Regions from separate parts of the Amycolatopsis sp. WQ 127309 genome, predicted to be linked through region 1. Evidence: riboswitches for the same ligand, from Rfam matches in the RefSeq annotation. Region 1 holds a riboswitch; the other holds the start of a gene.
What was found. Region 1 has a riboswitch for thiamine pyrophosphate ahead of thiO (glycine oxidase ThiO). Riboswitches for the same ligand answer to the same signal wherever they lie in the genome.
Positions count from the first base shown of each region.

Region 2: another riboswitch for thiamine pyrophosphate. It lies ahead of MUY22_RS05115 (thiamine ABC transporter substrate binding subunit); the one in region 1 lies ahead of thiO (glycine oxidase ThiO).

Region 1 is NZ_CP095481.1:1,787,806-1,795,450, forward strand. It holds gene MUY22_RS07935 (phosphatidylinositol-specific phospholipase C domain-containing protein) at 1-688, opposite strand, end outside; gene thiD (bifunctional hydroxymethylpyrimidine kinase/phosphomethylpyrimidine kinase) at 900-1,727, shown strand; gene MUY22_RS07945 (ion transporter) at 2,048-2,851, shown strand; gene MUY22_RS07950 (MarR family winged helix-turn-helix transcriptional regulator) at 2,848-3,279, opposite strand; gene MUY22_RS07955 (thiazole synthase) at 3,378-4,136, opposite strand; gene thiS (sulfur carrier protein ThiS) at 4,138-4,338, opposite strand; gene thiO (glycine oxidase ThiO) at 4,338-5,414, opposite strand; TPP riboswitch at 5,408-5,513, opposite strand; gene thiE (thiamine phosphate synthase) at 5,646-6,305, shown strand; gene MUY22_RS07975 (hypothetical protein) at 6,368-7,108, opposite strand; gene MUY22_RS07980 (threonine/serine dehydratase) at 7,255-7,645, shown strand, end outside.
Region 2 is NZ_CP095481.1:1,216,204-1,223,848, forward strand. It holds gene MUY22_RS05100 (hypothetical protein) at 1-184, shown strand, start outside; gene MUY22_RS05105 (ABC transporter ATP-binding protein) at 181-1,188, opposite strand; gene MUY22_RS05110 (ABC transporter permease) at 1,188-2,813, opposite strand; gene MUY22_RS05115 (thiamine ABC transporter substrate binding subunit) at 2,789-3,841, opposite strand; TPP riboswitch at 3,863-3,972, opposite strand; gene MUY22_RS05120 (4a-hydroxytetrahydrobiopterin dehydratase) at 4,005-4,289, shown strand; gene MUY22_RS05125 (helix-turn-helix domain-containing protein) at 4,699-5,064, opposite strand; gene MUY22_RS05130 (DUF1330 domain-containing protein) at 5,075-5,362, opposite strand; gene MUY22_RS05135 (hypothetical protein) at 5,359-5,742, opposite strand; gene MUY22_RS05140 (hypothetical protein) at 5,739-6,206, opposite strand; gene MUY22_RS05145 (ArsR family transcriptional regulator) at 6,206-6,787, opposite strand; gene MUY22_RS05150 (hypothetical protein) at 6,839-7,114, opposite strand; gene ychF (redox-regulated ATPase YchF) at 7,151-7,645, opposite strand, start outside.

The DNA.
Region 1 (7,645 bases):
AGGCGTCGCCGATCCGGCCGGCGTTCTTGAGCCCGAGCAGGTAGCGGCCGTACTCGACGTCGGTCTTCAGCGTGTCGGTCGGGTTCTGCTCCTCCACCGTGCCCGGGATGATCTCGGTGATCACCCGGCCCCGCAGCGCGTCCACGGACGGCCAGTTGTCCGCCTTGGCCGCGTCGTCGAGCGTGCCGTAACCGCCGAGCAGCTCACCCGGGCGGAAGGCGACGCTGCCGAGGTGCGCGCGGAACGTGGCGTCCAGCTCGTCCGGGCCCATGCCGGTGTTGTCCGAGAAGCCGGTCTTCATCTCGAGCTTGAGCGTGAGCGGCGTGTGCCCCGGGTGGGCCGCGAGCCAGATCCGGATGTCGTCGAGGCAGTACTCCAGGTTCTTGTTCTTCCCGCCGGTGTACAGCTGCGCCGCCGACGCCGCCGCGACGCAGTTGTTGCTGTTCCCCAACGGGTTCGAGTGGCTGACCTTCCACTCGTGGGTGAAGAAGTCGGGCCAGACGTCGAGCTCGATCAGCGACGAGCCGGCGTCGAGCGCCCTGGCCAGGTAGTCGTAGGCCGCCGGGTCGTACGTGTTGTGCACGCCGACCGTCGTGACGTGGGAGAGCTTCGGGCCGTCCGCGTTGGCGGCGGTCGCCCCGGAGAACGTGAGAGCGGCCGTGAGGAGTACCACCGAGAAGAGCTTCATCCAGGCTCCTTCGCCCATACAGTGCCGACGGTTACCAATCCGACAGCAGCCACGGCGGAAACCGGCGCCTCGTGCAGACCGGCTGCGGACCGTATCCGCCTACTTCCTGCCAGATTGGTAACTGGTGAGTAGCCCACACAATGTGCCACCGTGGTGGCCTGTTGATGAAGCAAAAGCGGCCGATTGGCCTAGACCAGAAGTCGGGAAGAGAATGACCACGAGCCCGCCCACCGCGTTGACCATCGCCGGTTCGGACTCCGGCGGCGCCGCCGGTCTGCAAGCGGATCTGCGCACGTTCCTGACCTGCGGCGTCCACGGCCTGGTCGCGGTCACCGCCGTCACGGTGCAGAACACCCTGGGCGTGCACGACCGCGCCGACCTGCCGCCGCACATCGTGGCCGGGCAGATCGAGGCCGTCGCGGCGGACATGGGCGTCGGCGCGGCCAAGACGGGCATGCTGGCGTCCGCGGAGATCATCGACGCCGTCGCGGCGGCGTGCGACAAGGCGGAGATCGGCCGCGACGAGAAGATCCCGTTCGTCGTCGACCCGGTCGCGGCCTCGATGCACGGCCACCCGCTGTTCGACGACGCCGGCCTGCGCGCCCTGCGCGACGAGCTCCTGCCGCGCGCGACGGTGCTCACCCCGAACCTCGACGAGGTCCGGCTGCTGACCGGGATGACGGTGAAGGACCGCGAGGGCATGCACACCGCGGCGGTGGTGCTGCACCGGATGGGCCCGCGCTACGTCCTGGTCAAGAGCGGCCACCTGCAGGCGGACCCGGAGTGCGTCGACCTGCTCTTCGACGGCTCGACGTTCGTGGAGCTGCCGGGCGAGCGCTACCCGACCCAGCACACGCACGGCGCGGGCGACACGATGGCGTCGGCGCTGACGGCGGGCCTGGCGAAGGGCATGCCGGTGGTGGAAGCGGCCCGCTACGGCAAGTGGTTCGTCTCCCAGGCGGTCGAGCACGCCTACCCGATGGGCGCCAAGGTCGGCCCGGTCTCGGCCTTCTGGCGGCTGGCACCCGAAGAGCGCTGAGCACCGGCACGACTTGCGCCCGAAGACCCGCTGGTCGCCGCCATTCGCGCACGAAACCCTCCGCTGGGGCGACCGAATCAGGCTGTCCGGCAGCCGGCCCCCGAAGATCGCGGGTCACCCCGCCGCGGCCGCACCCTTCCTGCGGCCCGTGCCCGGGACCCGGGCAAACCGGTCGCCGGCGCCCGCGCGACACGGCACCGCGCGGGCGCCCGAACCACACCAGCCTCGGCCTTCTGGCGGCTGGCACCCGAAGAGCGCTGAGTACCCGTCCGGTTACCCTTTCCTCGTTTACTGATCCTTGACCACAACGGGGGACGGCCTTGACCGGGCGCGAACGGGTCGCGAGGTTCCTCGAGGACCGCCGCTTCCAGAACTTCATCATCGCGGTGATCGTGTTCAACGCGGTCACCCTCGGCATGGAGACGTCGACGTCGCTGATCGACGGCTACGGCGGCCTCCTGCACACCCTCGACCACATCGCGCTCGGCATCTTCGTCGCCGAGCTGCTGGCGAAGTTCTACGCCTACCGCGGCGCGTTCTTCCGGGACAACTGGAACGTCTTCGACCTGCTGGTCGTCGGCATCGCCGTGATCCCGGCGACCGGGCCGTTCGCGGTGCTGCGGTCGCTGCGCGTGCTCCGGGTGCTGCGGCTGATCTCCGTCGTGCCGTCGATGCGGAAGGTCGTCTCCGGGCTGCTCGCGGCGATCCCCGGGATGGCGTCGATCGCCGCGCTGCTCGGGCTGATCATCTTCGTCGCGGGGGTGATGGCGACCAAGCTGTTCGGCGTGATCTCGCCGGAGAACTTCGGCGACCTCGGGACGTCGTTGTTCACGTTGTTCCAGGTGATGACCGGTGAGGCGTGGCCGGACATCGCGAAGGAGATCATGCAGCAGGCGCCGATGGCCTGGATCTTCTTCGTCGTCTACATCCTGGTGTCCAGCTTCGCGGTGCTGAACCTCTTCATCGCCGTCGTGGTCAGCGGCATGGAGGACGAGCTGCGCCAGGACATCCGCGAAGAAGAGGCGAAGCAGGCCGCGACGCAGGCCGAAGCGAACCGCGAGATCCTCGAAGAGCTCCGCGCCCTGCGCGCGGAGCTGGCCGAGCTGCGGCAGAACGCCGCTTAGCGGTCTTCGTCGGCGATCAGCGCTTCGAGCGCCGGGAGTGCCGTGGTCAGCGCCTCGCGGTGCTCCGGCGACAGCTTGTCGAGCCGCCGGTTCAGCTCCTGGACGCGCGTCGACCGGACGCCGGACACGAGCCGCTCGCCCTCTTCGGTGGCCTTCGCCAGCCACGCCCGCCGGTCGACCGGGTCGGACTCGCGGCTGACGTACCCGGCCTCGACCAGGGACGCGATGATCCGCGACATGGTCGCCGCCGCGACGCCCTCCTTGGCCGCGAGGTCGCCGAGGCGCAGCTGGCCGGCGTGGACCAGCGTCGCGAGCGCGGAGATCGCGCCGTGGCCGGGGCCCGGCACACCGGCCTGGCGCAGTGACCGGGACAGCCTTCCCACGGCGAGGTACAACCTGCCCGAGGTGTCCTGAACCGATGTGGTCACGGCTGGCTCCTTCTGCCCTCACCCGTGCGCGGGTGCGCCGGAAAGTTCCGTCTACCTTACGGGTTGGCGGTGCAGGTTCGGTGTTAAGGCGCTCCGGTTCACCGCGGCGGGCTCGACGCCTGCGCCCAGAAGCGCTGCGGCACCCGTCCCGCGCCGCGGGCCAGCCGTCCGGCGACGACGGCCGACCGCATCGCCGCGGCCATCCGCTCGGGATCACTGGCCCGGGTGACCGCGGTGGACAGCAGGACGGCGTCGCAGCCCAGCTCCATCGCCAGGGTGGCGTCCGACGCGGTGCCGATTCCGGCGTCGAGGATCACCGGGACGCTCGCTCGCGAGACGATCAGCTCGATGTTGTGCGGATTCCGGATCCCGAGGCCGGTGCCGATCGGCGCGCCCAGCGGCATCACGGCGGCGCAGCCGGCCTCCTCCAGCCGCAGCGCGAGCACCGGGTCGTCGTTCGTGTAGACGAACACGGTGAACCCGTCGGCGGCCAGCTGCTCGGCCGCGTCGAGGGTTTCGACGGGGTCCGGCAGCAGCGTCCGGTCGTCCGCGTGGACTTCGAGCTTGATCAGATCGGTACCGAGCGCCTCGCGCGCCAGCCGCGCGGTGAGCACGGCCTCGGCGGCCGTGCGGCAGCCCGCGGTGTTCGGCAGCAGCTCGATCCCGAGGCGCCGGAGCAGTTCCAGGACGCCGGAGCCGCCCTCGGCGTCGGCGCGGCGCATGGCGACGGTCGTCAGCTCGGTGCCGGACGCGACCAGCGCCCGTTCGAGCACAGCGAGGTTCGCCGCGCCGCCGGTGCCGATGATCAGCCGTGACGACAGCTTGTGCGTGCCGATGACGAGCGGTGCTTCGTCCACTTCAGCCTCCCTGGACGGCGGTGAGCACGTCGAGCGCCGCGCCCTTGGGGACGGCGGTGGCCGCCCAGTCGCCGCGGCGGACGACCACGCCGTCGACCGCGACGGCGATCCCGGGCCGCTGCCCGCCGGCGGCGTCGAGGACGTCGGCGACGGTGGCGTCGTCCGGGAACTCCGTCCACTTGCCGTTGAGCTTGATCTCCATCACACGTGCTCCTTCTGGTGCAGGCGGGCGGGTGAAGCCGCTTCGACGCCTTCGGGCGGCTTCTCACCTTCGAGCCAGGCGACCACGGCGGCCGCGGTCACGGGGGCCAGCAGCAGGCCGTTGCGGTGGTGCCCGGTCGCGGCGTAGACGCCGTCGTCCAGGACGCCGAGGTACGGCAGCGCGTCACGGCTGCCGGCGCGCAGGCCCGCGGCCGTCTCGACCAGCTCGTACTCGGTGATCGCCGGGAAGACGCGCTCGGCGCCCTCGATCAGCTCGCGGACGCCGCGCGCGGTGACGGCCTGGTCGAAGCCCGCTTCGTACTGCGTCGCGCCGAGGACGAGCTCCTGGTCGCCGCGCGGGACGAGGTAGATCGGCCGGCCTTCGACCACGGCGCGGACGGTCCGCGTCGGCGGCGGCAGGCAGCCACGGCGCGGTTTGAGGCGGAGGATCTCGCCCTTGAGCGGGCGGACGGCGTCGGCCAGTTTCGGGTGCAGCCGCCCGGTCCAGGCGCCGGCGGCGAGCACGACGGCGTCGGCGTCCGGGATCGTTTCGACGCGTTCGCGGACGAACCGGACTTGGTGGTTGACGCAGGCCGCGTACAGCGCGTTGAGCAGTTTCCGGTTGTCCACGGCCAGGTCGCCGGGCACGTGGAGTCCACTTCGGACGGATCCGACGCCGGGTTCGAGCCGCTTGGCCGCGCGCCCGGTGAGGCGTTCGGCCGCGCGGCCGAGGGACTGCAGGTGGCCGGCGAGGATGTCGAGGTACCCGGCGTCGGCGCTGTCGAAGGCGACGACCAGCGTCCCGTGCTCGGCCAAGCCGGGATCGACGCCCTCTTGCTTGAGGTCGGCCGCGAAGCCGGGCCAGCGGCGGAGGGACTCTTCGCCGAGGGCGAGGACGTCTTCCTCGCCCGGCCAGGCCTCGGTGACCGGGGCGAGCATGCCGCCGGCCAGCCAGGACGCGCCACCGCGCACGGGTTCGGGGTCGTGGACGGTGACCGCGTGACCGTTCGCGGCCGCGCGCCACGCCGCGGACAGGCCGATCACGCCGGCACCGACCACGGCCACGGTGTTCGTCATGGGATCACGCTCCCTGCGCCGGCATGACCCGGATCAGGTTCCACGGTCGGAGCGGCAGCTCCCTCTCAGCCCGTGCCTCGGGCTCCCGTGCGGACTCCGTCACCCTACTGTGCCGTTCGTTACCAGTCCAACCACAGTCACGGCCGGATGGCTTTCGTGGCAACGGCACGTACCGCTCGAGGCCGGCCTGCTTTTGGCCGGACCGGTAACCGGCCAGGTACGGTCGCCGCTATGCCCGCCCTCTCCGGTGACAAGATCCGCGCCCGCCTCGACACCGCGCGCCTGTACCTGTGCACGGACGCCCGGACGACCCGCGGCGACCTCGCCGCGTTCGCCGACGCGGCCCTGTCCGGCGGCGTCGACATCATCCAGCTCCGGGACAAGACCGGCGCCTTGGAAGCCGCGGGCGAGATCGCGGCGCTGGAGGTGCTGGCGGAGGCGTGCGAGCGCCACGGAGCGCTGCTCTCGGTGAACGACCGGGCGGACGTGGCCCTGGCGGTCGGCGCGGACGTCCTCCACCTGGGCCAGGACGACATCCCGGTCCCCCTGGCCCGCCGCATCGTGGGCGACGACGTGGTGATCGGCCGCTCGACACACTCTCTTGACCAGGCTGCGGCCGCTGCTTCCGAGCCGGGTGTGGACTACTTCTGCACAGGCCCCTGCTGGCCGACGCCGACCAAGCCGGGCCGCTCGGCACCGGGCCTGGACCTGGTCCGTTCCACGGCCGCCGCCGCGGTGTCCCGGCCGTGGTTCGCCATCGGCGGCATCGACGTCCCGAGGTTGCCGGAGGTCCTGGCGGCGGGAGCGTCGCGGATCGTGGTGGTCCGGGCGATCACGGAGGCGGAGGACCCGGCTGCGGCAGCCCGCGAACTGCGCTCCCACCTGCTCTGACCCTGAAGTCCGTGAAGGACTCCTTACCGGCTCTTATGGCCGGTAAGGAGTCCTTCACGGCTTTACGGGGTCGGGGTGGACGCCGCGCCCTGGCTGGTCGGGGGTGCCGCCGAGGTTGTCGGCTTCTGCGACGTCGTACTCGGCGTTGTCGGGGTTGTGGTCGGCGTGTCCGACGAGGTCGTCGGTGGGGTGTTCGACTGGGTCGTCGTCGGCGACGTGTCCGTCGGTGAGTCCTGGGTGTCGTTCGTCGAGGTCGAGGGCGTCGTCGACGGGGTCGGGGTCGAGGGGCCCGAGCCGCTGCCGAAGATCTTGCCGATGCCCGCTCCCGTGCCGCCCGCCACCTTGCCGCCCGTGGCCGCGTCCACGCTGACCATCGCCAGGATCGCCACCGCGAACGCCACCACGCTCGTGCCGATGATCAGCGGCCAGCGCAGTTTGCGCAGCCTGCCCGGCTCGTCGTCCGGACCGTCCGTGGGCAGGTCGTCCGGGCGCTTCAGCCGGACCGTGGGTTGCTCGGCCAAGGGCACCTCGGCGCCACCTCGGCGGCGGATCCCCGACGTCGCCAACTGGCGGGCCTTCGACGCGGCCGCGCGCGTGCGCTGCAGTGAGCGCAGGTACACCTCGCCGCCGACCGTGGTGATCACGCTCGCCACGCCCGCGCCGGCCACCGTGCCCGCCACGCCGAGCGTCGACCCCAGCAGCGCCGCCGTCACCGCCGCGAGCGCCGCCGCCATCACCTGCGCGATGCGCAGTCCTGACTTTGCTTCCTTCGTTTCGGAAGTCGCTGCGTTCTCCTTGCTCATGATCCCGATCCGGTAGTAAGTCTTCTCCCCTGTCCAACGTGTAAGGCGCGCGGGAAACTCCCTGCGTTGCCGCGGCGTGAGGAGCGCCACGTTGACCGTCCACTATGGACAGTGTAAACCGAACGGTTTCTTGACATACTCGGCACATGGAACTGGTCACGATCTCCGACATCGAGGCGGCCGCGAAGCGCGTCGAAGGTGTCGCCGTGCGCACGCCGCTGTTGCTCCAGACGTGGGACCCGCGCGGGTCCTTGTGGCTCAAACCCGAGAGCCTGCAACCGATCGGCGCGTTCAAGGTGCGCGGCGCGTTCAACGCGATCGGCACCCTCGACGACGCGACGCGCGCCCGCGGCGTCATCGCCTACTCGAGCGGCAACCACGCGCAGGCCGTCGCGTACGCGGCGCGGCAGTACGGCGTGCCCGCGGTGATCGTCGTGCCGGACGTCGCACCGCGGATCAAGGTCGAGGCCACCCGCTCGTACGGCGCCGAGGTGATCGAGGTGCCGATCGGCGAACACGAGGCCAAAGCGCACGAAC
Region 2 (7,645 bases), 570 kb from region 1:
CGATGACGGCGACGAGATCGGCGGCATCTCGCTGATCGACGCCACCCATCCCAGAGCGTGCTCCCTCTCCGGTTGCGCCGTCATCAAGCTGTCCATCACGGACGTGATCGCGGCGAAGGCCGACTGGCCCGCCTACCTCGCTCGACGCAAGGCCGAGTTTCATACCGAGAGCCAAAGCCGCTAGCCGACCAGCGCTACGCCGTCCGGGTCCAGCTCCAGCCGGACTTCGTCCCCCGCCCGGAAGTCCGTCGCCGCCGGGGCGACCGCGTCCACAGTGGACTCCGCCAGCCGGACCACCAGCCGCACGTGCTCGCGGCGGTGGACCGCCGCCACCACCTCACCCGCGACACCCGAGCCGGCCACTCGCAGCGCGTGCGGGCGCAACCCCAGCCGCACCGGGCCGTCGGCGGCGTCCGGCGCCGGCACGTCGCCCAGCGGGGTCCGGACCACGCCGCCCGTCGCGAGCCCCTCGACGAACGACGTCACTCCCAGGAAACGCGCCACGTCGTCGTCCAGCGGGTTGCGCCACACGCGCCGGACCGCGCCCTCCTGGCGGACCTCGCCGGCGTCGAGCACCGCGACCCGGTCGGCCAGGGTGAACGCCTCCTCCTGGTCGTGCGTCACCAGCAACGCCGTGATCTTGCTGCGCCGCAACAGGTCCGCCAGATCGATGGCCAGCTGCTCGCGCAACCCGGCGTCCAAACCGGACAGTGGCTCGTCCAGCAACAGCAGCCTCGGCTCCGGTGCCAAAGCGCGGGCCAGTGCCACCCGCTGCGCCTGGCCACCCGACAGCTCCGTCACCCGGCGCCGTTCGAAGCCGGACAGCCCGACCAGTTCCAGCAGCTCGGCGACGCGCCCCGCCCACGCAGCCCGCGGCACGCCGTGCATCCGCAGGCCGAACGCGATGTTCGCGGCGACGTCGCGGTGGCCGAACAGCTGGCCGTCCTGGAACACCAAGCCGAAGCCGCGGCGGTGCACCGGGACCGCGCCGAGGTCCTCGCCGTCCCAGCTGACCGTGCCGCGGGCCGACGGCTCCAGCCCGGTGATCGCGCGCAGCAGCGTCGACTTGCCCGAGCCGGACGGGCCGAGCAGCGCCAGCACCTCGCCGTCGGCGATGTCGAGCCGGGCGTCGCGCACCGCCGCGAACGATCCATAGTGGATGGTCAGGTCCCGCACCGAAAGCGCCATCAGAACTCTCCCACCCGACCGCGGCCGAGCCGGTCGATCAGCGCGACCGCCAGCACCGTCACGAGCATCAGCAACGCGCACGCGGCGTACGCCATCTGGTTGTTCAGCTCCCCCGGGCGCCCCATCAGCGACGCGATCGCGACCGGCAGCGTCGGCGACGTCGGCCGCGCCAGGAAGCTCGTCGCGCCGAACTCGCCGAGCGCCACGACGAACCCGAACCCCGCCGCCGCGACCAGCGGCCGCAGCGTCAGCGGCAGGTCGATCTCCCGCCAGACCCGCAGCGGGCTCGCGCCGAGCGTCGACGCGGCCTGCCGCAGCCGGACGTCGACCGAACGCAGCACCGGCAGCACCATCCGCACGATCAGCGGGATGATCACCAGCGCCTGCGCGAGCGGCACCAGGTAGGGCGACGTCCGCAGGTCGCCGGGCAGCGCGTCGAGCGTCACGAGGTACCCGAACCCGACGGTCACCGCGGACACCCCGAGCGGCAGCATCAACGCGGCGTCGAGCGTCTCGCCGAGCCCGCGCGCGGCCCGCGCCGGCGACCGGCGCAGCGCCACCAGCACCACCGACGCGAGCACGCCGACGACCAGCGCCAGCAACGTCGCGTCGATCGCCACCTTCAGCGAGTTCAGCGCGGCGTCCCAGCCGGACACCTGCAACGCGCCCTTCTCGCCGGTGCCCGCGAGCGCCCGGTACCCCGCGAGGCTCCAGCCGTCCGAAGTGGACACCGACTCCGCGAGCAGCGCGACGATCGGCGTCAGCAGCAGCGCCAGCACGACGCCCGCCGCGCCGACGACCCACCATTCGCCGCCGCGAGGGCGTCGCGCGGCGCCGGAACCGATCCTGGCGCCTTCCTTGCGCCGCCGCGCCAGCCCGCCGACGACCAGCGCCGCGACGACCGCGGCGAACTGGATCAGCGAAAGCGCCGACGCGCCGGAGAGGTCGAGCAGGTCGACCGTCCGGAGGTAGATCTCGGTTTCCAGGGTCCGGTACCGCGCGCCGCCGAGGATCAGCACGACGCCGAAACTGGTGGCGCAGAACAGAAATACGACAGCCGCGGCGGACGCGATCGCGGGCGCCAGCGCCGGCAGCGTCACCGACCGGAACGCCCGCCACGGTGACGCGCCGAGCGCCCGCGCGGCGTCGGACGTCCGCGAGTCCAGCCGCGCCCAGAGCCCGGCGACGGTCCGCGCGACGACGGCGACGTTGAAGAACGCGTTGGCCAGCACGATCGGCAGCACGCCGCCGTCCGGCCAGAGCGCCCGGAACGCCAGCCCGACCACCACGGTCGGCAGCACGAACGGCACGAGCACCAGCGTCCGCGCCAGGCCGACGCCGGGCAGCCGCACCCGGGAAAGCAGGAACGCCACCGGCAGCCCGGCCAGCACCGCGACGACCGTCGAGCCCGCGGCGGTGGCCACCGTGAAGCCGGCCAGCCGCCAGGTCTGCGGGTCGCCCAGCACGACGTCGAGCCCGCCCGCGGCGAACCCGCGGCCGATGATCGCCAGCACCGGCCAGGCGAAGAAGACCACCAGGAAACCGATCGGGGCCAGCCCGAGCAGCGCCAGGCCGATGCCGCGTGCGGTCCTGGGTGGCGCTACGACTGCACGAGCGTGCGCCATTCGCCGATCCACTTCTCACGCCCGGCCTGCACCTGGTCCGCGGTCAGCGCCTGCGGCTTCTGCGGCAGCGGCGCGACCTGCGCCCAGCCCGCCGGCAGGTCGACGCCCTGGCGCGCCGGGTAGACGTACATGTTGGCCGCCACGGTCGCCTGGAACTGCTGCGAAAGCAGGAAGTCGACGACCTTGCGCGCGTTCTCCTCCTGCTTGCCGCCTGCCAGCACCCCGGCGTACTCGACCTGCCGGTAACAGGTGTCGAGCAGCGCCTTCGTCCGCGGCTTCCCGTCGTCGCCCACCTCGGCGGCCGGCGACGACGCGTACGAGACGACGATCGGCCGCGGCCCCTTGCCGGACGAGCCCGAGAACTCCTTCGTGTAGGCCTCTTCCCAGCCGCTGACCACCTTGAGGCCGTTGGCCTTCAGCTTGGTCCAGTAGTCCTTCCAGCCGGCCTCGCCGTACTTCGCGACGGTGCCGAGCAGGAACGCGAGCCCGGGCGACGCCGTCGCCGGGTCCTCGGCGACCAGCAGGTCCTTGTACTTCGGGTCGGCCAGGTCGTCGTACGACTCCGGCGCCGGGATCCCCTTGGCCGTGAAGTAGTTCGTGTCGACGTTGACGCAGACGTCGCCGACGTCGACCGCCGAGAGCCGGTGCTCCGGGTCGACGGCGTAGCGCTGCGGCCCGCGGTCGGCTTCCGGGCTGGTGTAGGGCTCGAAGACGCCCTCGGCGAGCGCGCGCGAGGCGAAGGTCGAGTCGACGCCGTACGCGACGTCGCCGACCGGGTTCGCCTTGGTGAGCACGAGCTTGTTGGTCAGCGAGCCGGCGTCGCCCTGCTTGAGCACGGAGATCTTGATGCCCGACTGCTGCTGGAAGGCGTCGAGCACCTCCTGCGGCGCCAGGAAGGAGTCGTGCGTCACCAGGGTGACGGTGGGCGTCTGCTTCGCGTCACCGGACCCGTCCGACAGCGAACACGCCGCTGTGACGACGCTGACGACGGCGATGGCCGTCGCGGCGCGAACAGCACTGCGTTTCATCTACCCTCCTGCACTTCGCCGGACGAGGAGGGAAAGCCCTCCCTTCGCCGGCATGATCCGGGATCAGGTGCTAACGGTCGCGGGTCACCCCGCCTCTCAGCCCGGCTCACCGGACTCCCGTGGCAACCGTGCACCTTAGTCCAGGACGTTGGACGATGGAGCCATGACGGAAATCTTGAGCGACGACGAGGCCGACCGGGCCCTGCTCTCCGGGTGGGTCCGGCACGACAAGGTCATCCGGCGCGAGGTGGAGCTGCCGAGCTTCCCGAAGGCGATCGAGGTGGTGGACCGCGTCGCGGTGCTGGCCGAGGCCGCCGATCACCACCCGGACATCGACATCCGCTGGCGCACGCTGACCTTCCACCTCAGCACGCATTCGGCAGGTGGGCTGACGAAAAAGGACTTCGCGCTGGCCAAGCAGATCAACGAGACCCTCGACGGACTGTGATCCCGGCTACTCTGAGTGCACGAAAGCCCGCGTTCGGCGTCTCTCGGTAAAGGACTTCGCACCGAGAGGCAGATATGACGCAGGCGATCGTAGTGGGCACAGTGGCATTCGCGACGATGGTGGCCGCGGCCGGCGGGGTGCTCTGGTTCACCGTCCGCAGTCACCGTCACTCGGACGGCTGAGTGCCGTTTCCGCTGGTCAGCGACATGATCGGGTGAGCTTCGTCACAGCTGCTAACACTCGGCATGGTCAACGCGCTGAACCCGCGGAAGCATCGGCCCGCTCGTAGGGAAAACGCCATGAACAGCACCCCCGCCACCGCCGCCCTGACCGCCACCCAGCGCGCCTGGATCAACGCCCTCGCGACCGCCGTCGTGCTGATCACGATCGCGCTGATGGGCCTCCTCGGCTAGTCCGCCCGGTCGTAGGCCTGCCGGGCTTCTCGCAGGCTCGGCAGGTACTTCTCCGCCCACTCGCGGCAGCGGTCCATGGGCTCGAACAGGGTCCGGCCCAGGTCCGTCAGCGTGTACTCGACGCGCGGCGGGTTCTCGTCGTAGGTCTTGCGGGTGATCATCCCGTCGCGCTCCAGGGACCGCAGCGTCTCGGTGAGCACCTTCGGGCTGACGTTCCGGAGCGGCACGCGCAGCTCGGAGAAGCGGCGCGGCCCGTCCTTGAGGCAGACGACGACCATGCCGCCCCACTTGTCCCCGATCCGGAACGGCGTGTCGGCCGACGGGCATTGCGGCGCGAAGAGATCAGCGGTCAGCGGCTCCACCCGGCCGACGTTAGGCCACGCCGTCGACGAGCAGCAACCGCCGTCGCAGCGCGGTCTTGCTCAGCTCGAGCGCTTCGGCGTACTCGGCGGAGGCGTACCAGCGTTCGGCCGTCTCACGGTCCGGGAACTCGACGAGGACGACGCGCTTGTCGCAGACCCCTTCGAGAACGGTGGGTGTCGCGCCCCTCGCGAGGTAGCGCCCTTGATACCCCGTGATCGACGCTTGGGCGAGTTCGCGGTAGCGCTGGGCCGCGGTTTCATCGAGGATCTCGACCTCGGAGATGACGTAGACGCTCACGGTTCCGAGGGTGGCAGAACTCCGGAGCCCTCACCTGGTGCTGTCACTACCCGGATTTCTTCCGGCGGCGGGAACTCGACGGGCGTCTCGTCGGCCACGCTCCAGTATTCGAGGCCGGACAAGCGGCCTTCGTCGACGAACAGGATGAGCCCGCCGTCCGCCACGTCGACGTCCACGGCGACCCGGCTCCCGACGTCGGCCACCGTCACGGTTTCGTCGACGGCGAGGTCGATCGTGGGACAGCCGCACGGGCAGCGGCCGGTCACCTCGGCCGTGCGCGCCTGGGCGCGAAGGGCCGCGGCACCGGGAAAGTCCGTCGCCAGCAGCAGGTCCAGGACCGCTCTCTCGCGCGGGGTGAGCGGCCGGCGTCCCGCGGTCAATAGCGTGGCATGTTCGGGATCGCCTTCTCGGCGACCTCGATGAGGGCCTCGACCTTCGCCACGTCGGCCGTCACGTCCTCCGCGGTCACCGAGGGCGCCTCCGAAGACCGGTAGGCGACTTCGTTGCGCCGGACCCGCATCCGGTTGAAGGGCCGCAAAACCGGCCCCATCGGCGGATCCAGCTGCGCGAGGACCGCCTCGTAGACGGTGACGTGCCCACCTCGGCTCGTCACCCGCAGCCCCTGGTTCTGCAGGACGGCGGCCAGCGCGCGCCGTGCGCTGTCGTAGGCCAGCGTGTAGGCGCCTTCCGGATCCGTGTCCTGCAGCTGCCGCGCCGACGCGAGGTGCGTACGGGCCCTGACGAGCTCGGCCTCGGCCGCCTCCCGCGACGCCGGAACGTGCTCGATGGCGCCGCGCGCGAGGAACGCGTCGATCCGTTCACGGCCTTGGTTCCACTGCGGCATCAGGTCTCCTGGCTGAGTTTCACCAGCGGACGCTCACGCACGCTGGTGAGGAACGGATCGGTGGTGCTCGCCGCCCACGACTCGGGCGAGACCCGGTGGACGTTGACCTCGCGCCCCAGCCGCCGCGACACCTGTTCCGCCGAGTCGAAGAGCGCGTCCGGATCGGGCGACCCGACCACGAGGACATCGACGTCGCCGGGCGGAAGACCGGGTTCACCGTTGTAGCGCGCGGCCCAGGAGCCGTAGATGTAGGCCTCACGCACGCCGGCCAGCCCGGACAGGGCCTCGGCGAGCAGCGGCAACGGCCCGAAGGTGACGGCGATGAGCTCGCTCAGGGGCGGGTAGAGCGGGGTGTCGGTACGCGCCTTGACGAGCCGGCTGCGGCCCACCCGCCGGTCTTCCAGGATCCCGCCACCGGTCAGCCGCTCGACTTCACGCAGAACGGCGGTGGGCGTGACACCACAGGCCTCGGCGAGCTCGGTGATGCTGTACTCGCGATCCGGGTGCAGGAGCACGAGCGCGAGCAGCTCACCCTGCATGCGCGAACGCAGCAGGGGCAGCAAGCTCGGCGAAGCTTTCATTGAACGCAGTATATCCTGCGTCCAATGAAAGTAACAACCAGCAACAAGCCGCTACTCGGCCAGCGCGAGGTCGGCGATGACCAGCAGGCGCTCGTAGTACGGCCGCCCCGCAGCGGGGAACTCCGCCAGCGACGACCTCAGCCCGCCCGCGGCACGCGCGAAGGACATCCGCGCGCCCGGCGGCAGTGATCCCGCCCGGCTCGCCCATCCGCAGATGTCGGCGTCGATCATCACGGCGCACACGGACCCGTAAACCTCACCTCGCCTGACCGCCGACGGAAACGGCGCGGCGAGGTGCTCCTCGAGGACGGCAGCCAGGTCGCTCATCACCCGGCCAACCTGCGGCGTGGGGCCGACACGGATCTAGACGTTGAAGCGGAACTCCACCACGTCGCCGTCCGCCATGGTGTAGTCCTTGCCCTCCATGCGGACCTTGCCCGCGGCCCGCGCCGCCGCCATCGAGCCGGCGTCCATCAGGTCGGCGTACGAGACGATCTCCGCCTTGATAAAGCCACGCTCGAAATCCGTGTGGATGACGCCGGCGGCCTGCGGGGCGGTCGCGCCCTGCGGGATGGTCCAGGCGCGCGACTCCTTGGGGCCCGCGGTCAGGTACGTCTGCAGGCCGAGCGTGTGGAACCCGGCGCGGGCCAGCGAGTACAGGCCCGGCTCCGGCTGCCCGACCGACTCGAGCAGCTCGCGCACGGACTCCTCGTCGTCCAGTTCCAGCAGCTCCTGCTCGACCTTCGCGTCGAGGAACACCGCGTCGGCCGGCGCGACCAGCTTCGTCAGCTCCTCGCGGCGGGCTTCGTCGGTAAGGACGCCTTCGTCGGCGTTGAAGACGTACAGGAACGGCTTCGT